Regions from separate parts of the Streptomyces sp. SYP-A7185 genome, predicted to be linked through region 1. Evidence: riboswitches for the same ligand, from Rfam matches in the RefSeq annotation. Region 1 holds a riboswitch; each other region holds the start of a gene.
What was found. A riboswitch is a leader RNA that binds a small molecule or an ion and turns the genes downstream of it on or off. The one in region 1 is predicted to bind cyclic di-AMP.
Positions count from the first base shown of each region.

Region 2: it holds a riboswitch for cyclic di-AMP, as region 1 does, so the genes downstream of both, QBL25_RS30280 (M23 family metallopeptidase) here and QBL25_RS20640 (M23 family metallopeptidase) in region 1, are expected to answer to the same signal.
Region 3: it holds a riboswitch for cyclic di-AMP, as region 1 does, so the genes downstream of both, QBL25_RS36965 (C40 family peptidase) here and QBL25_RS20640 (M23 family metallopeptidase) in region 1, are expected to answer to the same signal.

Region 1 is NZ_CP122310.1:4,723,854-4,728,902, forward strand. It holds gene QBL25_RS20630 (PrsW family glutamic-type intramembrane protease) at 1-796, shown strand, start outside; gene QBL25_RS20635 (aldo/keto reductase) at 813-1,757, opposite strand; gene QBL25_RS20640 (M23 family metallopeptidase) at 1,962-3,047, opposite strand; cyclic di-AMP (ydaO/yuaA leader) riboswitch at 3,059-3,205, opposite strand; gene QBL25_RS20645 (PP2C family protein-serine/threonine phosphatase) at 3,408-4,571, opposite strand; tRNA gene QBL25_RS20650 (tRNA-Met) at 4,729-4,802, opposite strand; gene QBL25_RS20655 (alginate lyase family protein) at 4,866-5,049, opposite strand, start outside.
Region 2 is NZ_CP122310.1:6,881,168-6,886,216, forward strand. It holds gene QBL25_RS30270 (M16 family metallopeptidase) at 1-839, shown strand, start outside; gene QBL25_RS30275 (M16 family metallopeptidase) at 836-2,221, shown strand; cyclic di-AMP (ydaO/yuaA leader) riboswitch at 2,419-2,582, shown strand; gene QBL25_RS30280 (M23 family metallopeptidase) at 2,595-3,398, shown strand; gene QBL25_RS30285 (GntR family transcriptional regulator) at 3,652-4,356, shown strand; gene QBL25_RS30290 (HPr family phosphocarrier protein) at 4,583-4,864, opposite strand.
Region 3 is NZ_CP122310.1:8,454,677-8,459,725, forward strand. It holds gene QBL25_RS36950 (LysR family transcriptional regulator) at 1-777, opposite strand, end outside; gene QBL25_RS36955 (LysE family translocator) at 907-1,548, shown strand; gene QBL25_RS36960 (DUF6328 family protein) at 1,529-2,131, opposite strand; gene QBL25_RS36965 (C40 family peptidase) at 2,281-2,754, opposite strand; cyclic di-AMP (ydaO/yuaA leader) riboswitch at 2,758-2,929, opposite strand; gene QBL25_RS36970 (hypothetical protein) at 3,309-3,617, opposite strand; gene QBL25_RS36975 (ATP-dependent Clp protease proteolytic subunit) at 3,625-4,260, opposite strand; gene QBL25_RS36980 (amidase) at 4,501-5,049, shown strand, end outside.

The DNA of each region.
Region 1 (5,049 bases):
CTTCGCGCACCCGCTCTTCACCGTGCTCACCGGCATCGGCTTCGGCATCGCCGCGCTCAGCGCCGACCGGCGGAACTGGCGGCGCGTCCTGCTGCCGCTCGGCGGCCTGCTCCTCGCGATGGGCCTGCACGCCCTGTGGAACGGCTCGGCCAGCTTCGGGCAGTTCGGCTTCTTCGCCGTGTACGCCACCTTCATGCTGCCCGCCTTCGGCCTGCTCACCTGGCTGGTCGTCTGGGTCAGGCAGCGCGGCCTGCGCACCGTGCGCGCCGAACTGCCCGCGTACGTGGTCGCGGGCTGGCTCACCGCGCCCGAGCCGTACGCGCTCGGCACGATGCGCGCCCGCACCCTCGCCCGCGACTACGCCTCGTACACCCAGGGCAAGGCCGCGGCCCGCACGGTCGCCGAGTACGAGGCGTACGCGACCTCCCTCGCGCTCCTGCGGCACCGCGGGCGCCGGGGCAGGGCGGGCGCCGACTTCGTCGTACGGGAGCGGGAGCTGCTTCAGGCGCTGTGGGAGCGCCGCGAGGCCGCCCGGCCCGCCCTCGCCTACGCGGCGCGGGCGACGGCACCGGTCCCGATGCCGCCGCCGTACGGGTACCGGCAGCCGTACCCGCAGGCATACGGCCAGACCTATGGGCAGGTGCACGCGCAGCCGCACGCGCCGGCCTACGCGCACCCGCACCCGCACCCGTATCCGCAGGCCTACCCCCAGCCCTACCCGCAGCAGGGCCCCTACGGATATCCGTACGTCCAGCCCGCGATGCCCCACCCCGCGCACAACCCCTACCGGGGCTGAACCCCGGCCGTCCGGGTCAGGCGGAAGCCGCCGTCAGCGCCGACACCTCGGCCCCCGTCAGCTCCAGCTCCCCCACCGCGAGCAGCGCGGGCAGCTGCTCGACCGTACGGGCCGACGCGATCGGCGCCGCCACGGTCGGTTGCGCGGCGAGCCACGCCAGGGCCACGGTCGCGAGCTCCGCGTCGTGCGCCTGGGCGACCTCGTCCAGGGCGGCCAGCACCTTCAGGCCCCGCTCGGTCTCCAGGTGCTTGCCCGCGCTCCCGGCCCGCGCGCTGTCGACCTGCGTGCCCGGGCGGTACTTGCCGGTCAGGAAGCCGGAGGCGAGCGCGTAGTACGGGACGGCGGCCAGGCCGGAGCGCGAGGCGACCTCCTGGAGCGGGCCCTCGTACGTGTCGCGCGAGACGAGGTTGTAGTGCGGCTGGAGCGCCGAGTAGCGCGCGAGGCCCTCGCGGTCGGAGAAGTCGAGGAACTCCTGGAGCCGCTCGGGGGTCACGTTCGAGGCGGCGATGGCGCGTACCTTGCCGGACGTCACCAGTTCGTCGAGCGCACCGATGATCTCCTCGACCGGGACGGTCGGGTCGTCGTAGTGCGTGTAGTAGAGGTCGATGTAGTCGGTGCGCAGGCGGCGCAGCGACTCCTCGGCCCCGGCCTTGATGGTGCCGGCGGACAGGCCCTTGTACTCGGGGTGGGCGCCGACCTTGGTGGCGAGCACGACGTCGGAGCGGTTGCCGCGCGCGGCGAACCAGTTGCCGAGGACGGTCTCGGACTCGCCGCCCTTGTTGCCGGGTACCCAGGCCGAGTAGACGTCGGCGGTGTCGATGAAGTTGCCGCCGGCGGCGGTGTAGGCGTCGAGCACGTCGAAGGACTGCGCCTCGTCGGCCGTCCAGCCGAAGACGTTGCCGCCCAGGGCGAGCGGGAAAACCTCGAGGTCGGACGAGCCAAGCGTGCGGAGAGAAGTCATACGGGACTCAACGCCCCCACGGAACTCGGCATTCCGTACTGCGGGATCCCGGTTCCGTCCCGTGGGACGCCCGCCGGGGAGGACGCAGGGAGGACAGGGAGGACGCAGGGAGGGCGCAGAGAGGACGCAGGGTGCGGACATGCCGAACCGGCGGTCCTGGCGTCGGGGGGTTGTCGCCGGGACCGCCGGTGTTCCGGGGCTACTTCAGAGCGACTGGCCCTTGCCGCGCAGCCAGGCCGCGGGGTCGACCCCGGTGGCGTCGCCGCCCGGGTGGACCTCCATGTGGAGGTGCGCGCCGGTCACGTTGCCGGTGGCGCCGACGCGGCCGATGGTCTCGCCGGTGGTGACCTTCTGGCCGACGCTGACGTTCATCGAGGACTGGTGGCAGAACCAGACCTCGGTGCCGTCGTCCAGTTCGAGGACCGTGCGGTAGCCGTACGCCCCCGCCCAGCCGGCTTCCTTGATGGTGCCGGAGTGGACCGCCTTGATGGGCGTGCCCGTGGGCGCCGCGAAGTCCAGGCCGGTGTGGTAGCCGGAGGACCACATGGAACCGGGCTGCCCGAAGGTGCCGGTGAGGGTGTACGAGGCGACGGGGAGGGTGTAGCTCTTCGCGAGCTTGGCCAGGCGCTCCGCCTCGGCCTTCTTCTTCGCGGCCTCTTCGGCCTTCTTCTTCGCCGCGGCCTTGTCGGCGGCGATCTTCTTCTCGGCCGCGGACTGCTTGGCGGCGGCCTGGGCGGCGGCTTCCTTGACGGCGGCTTCTTCGGCCGCCTTCTGGACCGCGTCGTCCGCCTGGTCCTGCTGGTTCTCGGCCTGTTCCATGATGCGGGCCCGCAGTGCCTCGCCGGCGTCCGTGCTGCCCTGCTCGGCGTCCGCGGTGCTCAGCCCGGCGGCGCTCAGGGGCGCGGCGGCGGTCGTCACGCCCGCGTCCTCGGAACCCGCGTCGGACGAGCCGTCGGATATCAGGGCCCCGACGCCAGGCAGCGACTCCGCGTCCGGCAGCGAGTCCGTGACCGCCGACATGTCCGGCATCGCGATGGAGACCGGGGGCTTGCCGCCCTGCGCGGTGGCGATGCCGCCGGCGCCGACGGCGGCTATGACGCCTACGCCGAGAACGGTGGAGCTGCGCGCGAGTCCGCCGCCGCCCCGCTTGTGGACGCGGTGCCTGCCGCGGACGGGACGGATGGACTCCTCGGTGGGATTCCATTCCTCCCAGGGTTCATCGGCGTACCCACCGGATGCGTCGTCGTTCGGTGCGTACACCCCTTGGGGGGCAGGGCGGTTGGACGCCACTGGGGCGCACTCCTTTCCTTCCTTCTCGCCTACCGGGTTAGCTGACGGGTTCGGAGCAGGAAGGTCTCCTACGAACATCTGGCACGGATGCACAGAAGCCCGATTCACCCCAATTAGTGGTTCCCCGGCTCCCTTTCGGGATTAGGCGCGTGCGCGCGGAGCCGACTCGAGTGACGGCTGGGACGACCGCGCTGCGTTATCGAACGTTAATAGACAGCGGGGCCGTATTCCAAGCTGTTCCGACTGATCGTTAACGCTCATCGCCCGCACTTATCGGGACACGGGGGTCAGGAACGGGGCGAGTTGACCCCACTTCTTCACACACCGGAGCTTCACACGTCCTTGACAGTACGTCAGTTGTTATGCGGAGTGGTGTCCTTCAGTCACGGCCGGTGACATCGCCGACGGTCGCCGTACGGCCAGCAGCGCCATGTCGTCGGTCCCGCGGCCCCCGGTGTGCCGCCGCACCTCCTCGACGAGCGTCGACAGGAGCGCGTCCGGGCCCGCGGGCCCCGGGAAGATCCGGCCCCCGAGCCGGGCCGCCGGGTTGTAGAACTCGCCCCGGATGTCACGCGCCTCGGAGAGCCCGTCGGTGTAGAGCAGCAGCATCGCCCCCGGCGGGAACTCCGCCTCGTCCGCACGGTCCGGCCAGGCGCCCAGATCGCCCATCCCCAGCGGCAGCGCGGGCTCGGTGGCGGACAGCACGCACAGCCGCCCGTCGGCGTGCAGGAGCAGCGGGCCCGGGTGCCCCCGGTTGATCAGGCGCACCAGACCGTCGCCATGCGCGATCTCGGCGAGGACGGCGGTGGTGAAGCCCTCGAAGGCGTCGAGCCCGTCGCGCCGCGTGCCCTCGCGCGCCAGCGCCCGCTCCAGGCGCTGCGCCACGGCCTCCAGCGTGGACTCCTGCTCGGCGGCCTCCCGGAACGCCCCGATCACGACGGCGACGGCGGCCACCGCACCCATGCCCTTGCCCCGTACGTCGCCGACGATGACGCGTACGCCGTGCGGGGTGTCCTGCACGGCGTACAGATCGCCCCCGATGAACGCGTCGGCCTCCGCGGCCTCGTACCGCGCCGCCACGTCGAGCCCCCCGATGCGGGGGTCGGGCTGAGGCAGTACGGCGCGCTGGGCGGCCTCGGCGATGGAGCGGGCGGAGGCGAGCTGCTCGTCGCTGCGGCGGACGACGCGGTTGATGAGGACGGCGAGGACGGCGACGGTCACCACCGTGAGCAGTTCGGTGACGGCCTCGACGTCGGTGCTGGTGTCGGCCTTGAAGTGCAGGGCGAGCACGGCGACGCAGGAGCAGGTGCCGATGAGGGCCGTGCTGAGCAGCGAGTAGAAGGGCGCGGCGATCAGGGGGGCCGCGGCGAAGAGGGGCGCGGCGGTGAACTCGGGCGGGGTCGACATGTCGTAGACCGCCCCGACGACGATGAGCAGCAGGGGAAGGATCCGCACGAGCGCCCGCTCGTGCCGCACGTCGCGGTGCTTGCCGCCACCCCCGCCATGTCCTCCTCGCTGCCCCACTAGTCCAGGGTTCCCGCAGAGGCGGCGAGGGGCGACCGGTGTGGGCCGACCGGGTCATGGGCCCGGCCCCCCAGAGGGGAAGGACGCGGAGGGGAAGGACGCGGCGAAAACGCCGAAGGCCCGGATCCATTTCTGGATCCGGGCCTTCGGTCTTCAGTAGCGGGGACAGGATTTGAACCTGCGACCTCTGGGTTATGAGCCCAGCGAGCTACCGAGCTGCTCCACCCCGCGCCGTTGAATGCAACTCTACGCCATCAGGGGGAGTGAAAGCGAACCGGCCGCTCCGTCCCGCCGTCAGGCGTTCTCGGCGTGCGTCAGCGTCTCCCAGGCCACGAACAGGTCGTCCGTCCCCTCGGGCCGCCGCTCACGGGTGAGCCGCTCCGTCTCCGGCAGGTCGAGCTTCAGCCGTTCCCGCAGGTGGTTGAGGCCGACCTCGGTGTCGGGCCCCATGTCCCGCTGCACCTTGCCGCCGCACAGC
Region 2 (5,049 bases), 2.2 Mb from region 1:
CCATCGGCTCCATGGCCGACCTGGACGCGGCGACGCTGGAGGACGCGCGGCACTTCTTCCGCACGTACTACGCGCCCAACAACGCCGTCCTGTCCGTCGTCGGCGACATCGACCCGGAGCAGACCCTGGCCTGGGTCGAGAAGTACTTCGGGTCGATCCCCTCGCACGACGGCAAGCAGCCGCCGCGCGACGGCTCGCTGCCGGACATCATCGGCAAGGAGCTGCGCGAGGTCGTCGAGGAGGAGGTCCCGGCCCGCGCCCTGATGGCCGCCTACCGCCTGCCCGAGGACGGCACGCGCGCGTGCGACGCGGCCGACCTGGCGCTCACGGTCCTCGGCAGCGGCGAGTCCTCCCGGCTCTACAACCGCCTCGTGCGCCGCGACCGCACCGCCGTGGCGGCCGGCTTCGGCCTGCTGCGGCTCGCCGGCGCCCCCTCGCTGGGTTGGCTCGACGTGAAGACGTCCGGCGACGTCGAGGTCCCGGTCATCGAGGCCGCCGTGGACGAGGAGCTCGCCCGCTTCGCGGAAGAGGGCCCCACCGAGGAGGAGATGGAGCGCGCCCAGGCACAGCTGGAGCGCGAGTGGCTCGACCGGCTCGCCACGGTGGCGGGCCGCGCGGACGAACTGTGCCGGTACGCCGTCCTGTTCGGCGACCCGCAGCTCGCCCTGACCGCCGTCGGGCGCGTCCTCGACGTCACCGCGGACGAGGTCAAGGCGGCCGCGGCGGCCCGTCTGCGCCCCGACAACCGCGCGGTGCTCGTGTACGAGCCCGTGGAGGGCAACGCGGCCGCCGAGGCCGGCGAAGCCACCGACGAGGACGAAGAGGAGGCGGCGAAGTGAGCGAGGCCGCAACGATGCAGTTCCACCCGCAGCCCCAGGCGGGCACCGCACGGCCGTGGGCGTTCCCCGCGCCCGAGCGCGCCACCCTGGACAACGGCCTCACGGTGCTGCGCTGCCACCGCCCCGGCCAGCAGGTCGTCGCCGTGGAGATCCACATCGAGGCGCCGCTCGACGCGGAGCCCAAGGGCCTCGACGGCGTCGCCACGATCATGGCGAGGGCCTTCAACGAAGGCACGGACAAGCACTCCGCCGAGGACTTCGCCGCCGAACTCGACCGCTGCGGCGCCACCATGGACGCGCACGCCGACCACCCCGGCGTCCGTGTCTCTTTGGAGGTGCCGGTCTCCCGGCTGCCGAAGGCGATGGGCCTGCTCTCCGACGCCCTGCGCGCCCCCGCCTTCGCGGACGGCGAGATCGAGCGCCTCGTGCGCAACCGCCTGGACGAGATCCCGCACGAGGCCGCCAACCCGGGCCGCCGCGCCGCCAAGGAGCTCTCGCGCCAGCTCTTCCCGGCGACCTCGCGCATGTCGCGCCCGCGCCAGGGCACCGAGGAGACGGTCACGGCCATCGACTCGGCGGCGGTGCGCACCTTCTACGAGAAGCACGTGCGGCCCGCCACGGCGACGGCCGTCGTCGTGGGCGACCTGACCGGCATCGACCTGGACGCCGTCCTCGCCGACACCGTCGGCGCCTGGACGGGCGGCACCGCCGAGCCGCGTCCGGTGCCTCCGGTGACGGCGGATGACACCGGGCGTGTCGTCATCGTGGACCGCCCCGGAGCCGTCCAGACGCAGCTGCTCATCGGCCGCGTGGGACCGGACCGCCACGACCGCGTCTGGCCCGCGCAGGTGCTCGGCACGTACTGCCTCGGCGGCACCCTCACCTCGCGCCTGGACCGCGTCCTGCGCGAGGAGAAGGGATACACCTACGGCGTACGGTCGTTCGCCCAGGTCCTGCGCTCCACCCCGGAGGGCACCGGCGCCGCGATGCTGGCCATCAGCGGCTCCGTGGACACCGAGTCCACGGGCCCGGCGCTCGACGACCTGTGGAAGGTCCTGCGCACCCTCGCCGCCGACGGCCTCACGGACGCCGAGCGCGACGTGGCCGTGCAGAACCTGGTGGGCGTCGCCCCGCTCAAGTACGAGATGGCGGCGTCCGTCGCGGCCACCCTCGCCGACCAGGTCGAGCAGCACCTGCCGGACGACTTCCAGGCCCAGCTGTACCGCAGGCTGGCTGCGACCGGCACCGTGGAGGCCACCGCCGCCGTGGTGAGCGCTTTCCCCGTGGACCGTCTCGTGACGGTGCTCGTCGGTGACGCCGCGCGGATCGAGGAGCCCGTCAGGGCGCTCGGCATCGGTGAAGTGAGTGTGGTCACCGGCTGAGTGTCAGTCAGGACATATGGGGACCCCAGTGGCTGGATTTTGCTCCTGGGGTTCTCATATGTCCGAATTGCTATGGAGATTGCGTGTCTGACCTGTGGCGTGCGCTACAAATGCTCTGATCCGTTTGTCGTTTGAAAGACGGCCCGCTTAGCGTCATCCCGGCTGTTCGTCATGCAGTACGCCGCGCCCGCGGCACCGGACAGTCATCGCCGAGTCCCCGTACGGCGCGAGCCAGGGGAGCCGGGGACCCACATGTCCCCTTGGGGTGAATCGGGAACCTTGCCGAGAGGTGAGGGATCCGTAGGAGACCTTCCTGCTCCGAACCCGTCAGCTAACCCGGTAGGCGAGAAGGAAGGAAAGGATCAGCCGCTTCATGGCGTTCACCCGTGCCACCGGGAAGCACCGTCGCCCGAGCCGCCTCACGCGTACGACCGCGAACGTGGCGGGCGTCGCAGCCCTCACCACCACCGGTGTCATCGGAGGCCTGGCCGCTCCGGCGCTCGCCGCCGACGACGCGGCGGCCCTCGAACACACCGGTCTGACCCAGGCCATCTCCGTGGGCGACTCGCTCGCCGAGAGCATCGACGCGCAGGCCACCGCCCAGCGGCAGGCCGCCGACGCCGCCGCGGCCGCCAAGAAGGCCGAAGAGGCCGCCAAGAAGAAGGCCGAGGAGGCCAAGCGCAAGGCCGAGGCCGAGGCGAAGGCTAAGGCCAAGAAGGAGCGCGAGGCCAAGGAGCGTGCCGCTCGCGAGGCCGAGCGCAAGCGCCTGAACACCTACGTCGCCCCGATCTCCGGCTCGTACGTCTCCACGGGCTACCAGACCGGCGGCGCCATGTGGTCCTCCGGCAGCCACACCGGCATCGACTTCCACGCCGCGTCCGGCAGCTCGGTCCACGCGGTGGGCTCCGGCACCGTCGTCGAGGCCGGCTGGGGCGGCGCCTACGGCAACAACGTGGTCATCAAGATGAACGACGGCACCTACACCCAGTACGGCCACATGTCGTCCCTCGGCGTCACGGTCGGCCAGGCGGTCACCCCCGGCCAGCAGATCGGCCTCTCCGGCTCCACGGGCAACTCCAGCGGCCCGCACCTCCACTTCGAGGCCCGCACCGGCGAGGACTACGGCACGGACATCGACCCGATCTCGTACCTCCGCTCGCACGGCGTCAACGTCTGATCCACGCCTGACGGGCCTGACAGAGGCCTGGTCGACGCCTGATCGGCACTGATCCCGGCGGACGCCGCAGAGCACCGATTCACCGAAAGCCCCGGCTCGTCGAGAGCCGGGGCTTTCGCCGTTCCCGTATCTCCTTTGGCCAAAAGTATCCCTGGATTTCGGCCGCCCGTCGGAAATTCGGCCGTTCTGCAATAGAGTCGCGGAGCAGGCGTCGATCGACCGCGTTTCGCGGGGATTAAGGCGGAGGTCAGTCATGCGCATTCCCGCGCACTCGGTATGCACGGCCATCCGGGACGACATCGTCTCCGGTGTCTACGAACGGGGCGGCCGGCTCACCGAGGAACTGCTCGCGCGCCGCTACGGGGTCTCCCGCGTCCCCGTGCGCGAGGCCCTGCGCACCCTGGAGGCCGAGGGGTTCGTCGTCACGCGCCGGCACGCGGGCGCGTGCGTCGCGGAGCCCACCGAGCAGGAGGCGGCCGACCTCCTGGAGATCCGCGCGCTCCTGGAGCCGCTGGGCGCCGCCCGCGCCGCCCAGCGCCGCACGGAGGCCCATCTGAAGGTCCTGCGCGGCCTCGTGCGGCTCGGCCAGGAGCGGTCGCGGCACGGCCGGAGCGAGGATCTGCGCTCCCTGGGCGGCTGGTTCCACGAGACGCTCGCCCAGGCGTCCGGCAGCCCGGGCCTCACGGCCCTGCTCACGCAGCTCCGGCACAAGATCGCCTGGATGTACGTGCTGGAGACGTCGGCCGCCCCCGCGGAGGCCTGGGCCGAACACGCCGCGATCGTCGACGCGGTGGCGCGCGGGGACGCCGAGCGGGCCAGGTCGCTCACCGCGTCGCACGCGGAGCGGTCGACGGCCGCGCACCGGCCGCGCTTTCCCCGCGCAGCGGGCGCCGCGAGCACCGCTGGCGCCATGAATGCCAGAGGTGCCGCGAACGCCGTGCGTGCCGTGATCGTGTGAGGCATTGGCAACACGCCGTCAACACGACGGGCCTCCGGTATTAACAGAAGCGCCGTATACAAATAAGTGCTATTCGGCCGGGCGGCGGACGGTTGAATTCTGCTGCCCGAATGCAGAACAATTCCCCTGAGTATTTCGTGGGCGGCGGGCGCGGAAACGCCGAAGGGCCCGCCCCGGTATCGGGCGGGCCCTTCGGTGAATGCGCGTGAATGCGTGCCGGTCGTCGTCAGACGGTCTCGGGGAGTTCCTCGAGGCCGTCCGCGACCAGCTTCGCCAGACGGTCGAGAGCGGCGTCCGCGCCCTCGGCGTCGGAGGCGAGCACGATCTCCTCGCCGCCCTGCGCGCCCAGACCGAGCACCGCGAGCATGGAGGCGGCGTTCACGGGGTTGCCGTCAGCCTTGGCGATCGTCACGGGGACGCCGGCGGCGGTGGCCGCGCGGACGAAGATGGAGGCGGGTCGGGCGTGAAGGCCCTCGGCCCAGCCGACGTTGACGCGGCGCTCAGCCATGTGTTGCTGCCCTTCCAGGTGTCTCGCACTTGTCTAGACCAGTGTCTCATGCCGTCGCGGGTGCTCCACCGGCCGTTGGTCCGTACGGCGCCGGCCGATGGTCCGTGCTCCGTCGACCGTACGTCCTCGTGCCACGGACCCTCGTCCCGCCCCGCGACGTCTCCTAGCCTGCCCCGGCGGGAGCG
Region 3 (5,049 bases), 3.7 Mb from region 1:
CGGCGTGGCCGCCGTCCGCGCCACCATCTCCGGTACGACGGCGACGCCGAGCCCGGCGCTGACCAGGGCGCACACCAGCGCGTACCCCGGCGTCTCGACCAGGACCGCGGGCGTGGCGCCGGCCCGCACGAGCGCGGACTCCACGCTCTGCCGGGAGGGGTGGCTCGGCGCCATGCTGATGAGCGGCTGCCCGACGAGCTCGGTCAGGGGCAGCCGTGAGGAGGCGCTCGCCAGGGCGTGACCGGGCGAGGTCACCAGGACCAGCTCCTCGACCAGGATCGGTTCCGCGGTCACGGACGCGGGCAGCGGCACCGGATCCGCCGGTTCGTAGGCGTGCGTGAGGGCCAGGTCGACCTCACCCGCCGCCACCGCCGCGACGCCGAGCGGCGGCTCATAGCCCCGCACGGTCAGCTCGATGTCCGGATGGGCGCGACGGAAGGCGGTCAGCGCGGGCGGCACCAGATGGATCCCGGCGGTGGTGAAGGTCCCCACCCGCAGCCTGCCGCCGGAGAGGCCCGCCAGCCGCGCCAGTTCGTGCCGGGCCTGCTCCATCTCGTCCAGGACCCGGCGCGCCCGCGCGAGCAGCAGCTCACCCGCGCCGGTCAGCCGGGCCCCGCGGTGGTGCCGGACCAGGAGCGCGGTGCCCGCCTCACGTTCGAGCTTGGCCAGCTGCTGGGAGAGGGCGGGCACGGTGTAGCCCAGGCGCTCGGCGGCGCGGGTGATCGACCCGGCCTCGGAGACCGCCACCAGAGCGGCGAGCCGCGTCGGGTCGTACATGGTCGCTCCCGGTGCAGGAGCCGACGGGCGGCGAGCGGTCCGTCGGCCGTGGGGCTAAACGACTGCTTAAGGCAGACCCAGGATATTCCACATACCTGCTGAAGGCAGAAGAACGGCAGGGTGGACGCCATGGACGCACAACTGGTCGCTTTCACCGGGGTCGCCGCGGGCATGGTCGCCATGCCGGGCGCCGACTTCGCCGTCGTGGTGCGCAACTCGCTCGCCTCCCGCCGGGCCGGCGTGGCCTGCGCGATCGGCGTGGCGGGCGGGCTGCTGGTGCACACGGCGCTGGCGGTGGCCGGAGTCGCGGCGGTCCTCGCGGCGGTGCCCACGCTCTTCCGTGCGGTGCAGGTCGCGGGCGGCGCCTACGTTCTCCTGCTCGGGTACCGCGCGCTGCGCTCGGCGGCGCGGCCGCCGCGGGAGTCCGGTGTTCCGGACGCTGAGGAAGAGGCGGAGGAGGCGGCGGAGGCGGCCGGGAGCAGCCTGCGGCAGGGCTTCCTGACCAACGCCCTCAACCCGAAGGCGCCCATCACCTTCCTCAGCGTGCTGCCGCAGTTCGTGCCCGCGGACGCTCCCGCCATGCCCCGGACGCTGCTGCTCGCGTCCATCGTCGTGGCCCTCGCCCTGGTGTGGTTCCCGGTCGTGGCGCTCCTGGTCGACCGGCTCGGCCGCTGGTTGCGCAGACCGCGTACGGCCCGCGCGATCGAGGGCGGCACGGGTGCCGCGCTCGGCGTGCTGGGCCTGGTGCTCCTCACCGAGGCCCTGGTCTGACGTCGTCCGGTGCGGTGGATCCCGCGCGGCCGTCCCCGGCCTGTCCGTCGTCGCCTCCGGTCTTCCTCTCCTCTTCCTTGTCCGCCGCGCCGCGCACCAGGAGGGGGAGCAGGCCCCAAAGGCCCGCGCACACCACCAGGGTGGCCGCGCTCGCGATGATCCCGCCGGTTCTGCCCACCGCCACGTCGACGACCAGCAGGACGGCGCCGGAGACCGCGAACACCAGGACACCGAGGCCGATGCCCGCGAGCCGGGAGGAGACGCGCACGATCAGCGGTTTGGAGTGCTGCCCGAACAGCGACCGGTGCACGGCGGCCGGCGCGGTGAACAGCGCGGCGGCGAGCACGGCCAGGAGCAGCGTGGTCACGTAGGTGGCGCGCTGCACGGTGTCGAGCGAGGGGAAGCGCTCGGTGAAGGCGAGCGTCAACAGGAACGCGAAGAGGATCTGCACCCCGGCCTGCGTGACCCGCAGTTCCTGGAGGATCTCCGAGAAGTTGCGGTCGGCACGTTCGAAGCGCGTCTCGTTGCGCCTCGCGTCGCGGGCCTTGTCGTCCGCGGTCGAGGAGCTGTGGTTTTCGGCCATGGCGCACGAGTATCCGTGCCGGCGCGCTCCACGCCTGGCGGGCGCGCCGGTCACGGGGCCGGGCGGGCGCCGTGCGGCGGCCGGCCGTGCGACGGCGGTGGCGGGGACCGTGCGGCCCGCGCCACCGCCGTGCGACGGCCGGCGGAGGGTCAGCGCACCCTGCCGTACCAGACGCTCTTGGTCCAGATCTTCTCGAGCCGCACCTTGGTGTTCGACTTGGGGGCGTGCCAGATCCGGCCCTTACCGGCGTAGATGCCGACGTGGTAGACGTTCCGGCCGGAGTGGAAGAAGACCAGGTCGCCCTTGACGCGGCTGGACGCGGAGACGTGGCGCGTCTTGTTGTACTGCTGCGCGGCGGTGCGCGGAAGCTTCTTGCCCGCGCGCTTGAACGAGTAGAGGGTCAGGCCCGAGCAGTCGAAGCGGTGGGGGCCCGTCGCTCCGTAGCGGTACGGAGAACCTTTCTTGGAGGCAGCGATCTTGAGCGCCTTCGTCCCGTGTGTCGCGGCCTCTGCTTCCGACGTGAGCCCTGGGGCCACGAGGGTGCCGCCCACGACGGCGAGTGTGAGGGCCGATACGGAACCGGCCCTGGTCAGCAGCGACGGAACATGATTCAGCGCAGTCATGCGCAACCCTTCGTCAGCCGCCTGTGAAGGATGACCTGTCGGATTCGGGCTGGCGAAGTTGCCCGGCCGCGCTGTGCGGCTTCACCCCAAGGGTCGTGTCCGGACCTTCCGGACCGACCCGTCATGCCTGGGTCCTCCACTCCTGCCGATGCACCGATGTCGACCGGTCATCCGGGTGGCGGCAGGACTCGGCGTCCGCCCGGACCGCCCCGCCGCTGTGGCGGGGGCTTGTCGTCGGAAGGGATCTTGACCCGAACAGGGCTCGAATTCCGAGCCGAAACGGCGTTTTGTGAGGCTCCTCACGGCTGAACCGTTCGGGTGGACAAGGTCGGATACGGGATCAGCAGGCGGCACCGGACGATCGTTCGACCAGCACCGGAACGAGGAATTCCGGCCCTCGCGTACACATCTGACGCAACCGAAGACGTCTTCAAGAAGGACGATCGTCTACGCCGAACGAGGTAGCCCGTTTGGTTCGTTTGAAAGGGAACCCGGACGCCTCGGACTCCAGGCCGTGTGATGACGGTGGATCAGGAGCAGGGAGTGACGGATGTTCAGGGCGCCGGTGGGGGCGGCACGGTGACGCGCCCGGCCCGCCGCTCCCCGTCAAGGACCCGCAGCGCCCGGGCCAGCGTCGGCGCGTGCACCGCGCTCTCGCCGCGCTGGTGCATGAGCGTCAGGGCGTCCCGCAGGGCGGTGGCCTTGCCGACCAGGGCCTGGGCGGCGCGCAGTCCGCCGTAGGTGTCCGAGGCGCGGGCGGGGTTGATCCGGCCGAGCAGGTCGACCACTTCGAGGTAGCGGTCGATCAACTCGCCCTCGGCGCGGGTGAGCGCGGGCAGCGGAGGAAGCTCGGGAGGCAGCATCGGCGGCTCACCCCGCGTCCGGGAGGCGCGGGGCGGCCTTGCGGCTCGCGATGAGCCCGTCCACCAGGCCGTACGCGAGCGCCTCGGGTGCGCTGAGGATCTTGTCCCGTTCGATGTCGGCGGCGACGCGTCGGGCGCTCTGACCGGTGTGGCGGACGAGCATCTCCGCCAACTGGGCGCGGGTGCGCAGGAGTTCGGCGGCGTGAATGGCCAGGTCGGAGGTCTGGCCGTGGAGCGGCTCGGTGAGCGAGGGCTGGTGGATCAGGACCCGGGCGCCGGGCAGGGCGAACCGTTTTCCGGGGGTGCCCGCGGCCAGCAGGACGGCGGCCGACGACGCGGCCTGCCCCAGGCAGGTCGTCTCCACGTCGCAGGCGACGAACCGGATCGTGTCGTAGATCGCCGTCATCGCGCTGAACGAGCCGCCGGGGGAGTTGATGTAGAGCGAGATGTCGCGGTCGGGCGCCAGGTGTTCGAGATGCATGAACTGCGCCATCACGTCGTTGGCCGAGGTGTCGTCGATCGGTGTCCCCAGGAAGACGATGCGCTCTTCGAGCAACTTCGCGTACGGATCGAGGGTGCGCTGCCCGGCGCCGGTGCGCTCGGTGAACTCGGGCAGGACATGGCGGGCAGACGGTCGGTTCATGGCACGTCTCTCCTCTGCGGGGCGAGTGCTCCCCGAAGTCTCGGTAAAAAATGTACAGGACGTACGTAACGCTGTGGAGGGGGGCATCTTCGGAAGGCCCGCCGGAGTCAACGGACGCGCCGCTTTTCAGCCGCCCGCTGAAAGCGCGGGCCCCGGCGCCCGGAGCCGCATGGCCGACGCGGCGGGGTGGGGATGCTCCGTCTCGTCGCGATCTCCGCCGCCCCGAGCCGAAAGCGCCCCATGAGCCCTGAACCGCACCGCGCCCGCGAGCCGCACGACGCGGAGAAGACCTCCGACGCCCCCGGGCTCGTCCACCGCACGGCCCGCGAACTCGCCGCCGGGATCCGCGCGCGCGAGTTCTCCGCGCGGGAGGTCGTCCAGGCGCACCTGGACCGGATCGAGCAGGTCAACGGCGCGGTGAACGCCGTGGTGACCCTGGTGGCCGAGCGTGCGCTCGACGAGGCGCACACCGCCGACGAGGCCACCGCCCACGGAGAGCCGCTCGGCCCGCTGCACGGGCTGCCCGTCGCCCACAAGGACACCCACGACACCTGCGGCATCCGTACCACCTACGGCACGCCGCTCCTCGCCGACCACGTCCCCGAGCGCGACGAGCTGATCGTCGAACGCATCCGGGCCGCCGGGGCGATCACCATCGGCAAGACCAACGTGCCCGAGTTCGCGGCCGGTTCGCACACCGTCAACCCGCTCTTCGGGGCGACCCGCAACCCCTACGACCTCCGGCGCTCCGCGGGCGGCAGCAGCGGGGGAGCGGCGGCCGCCCTCGCC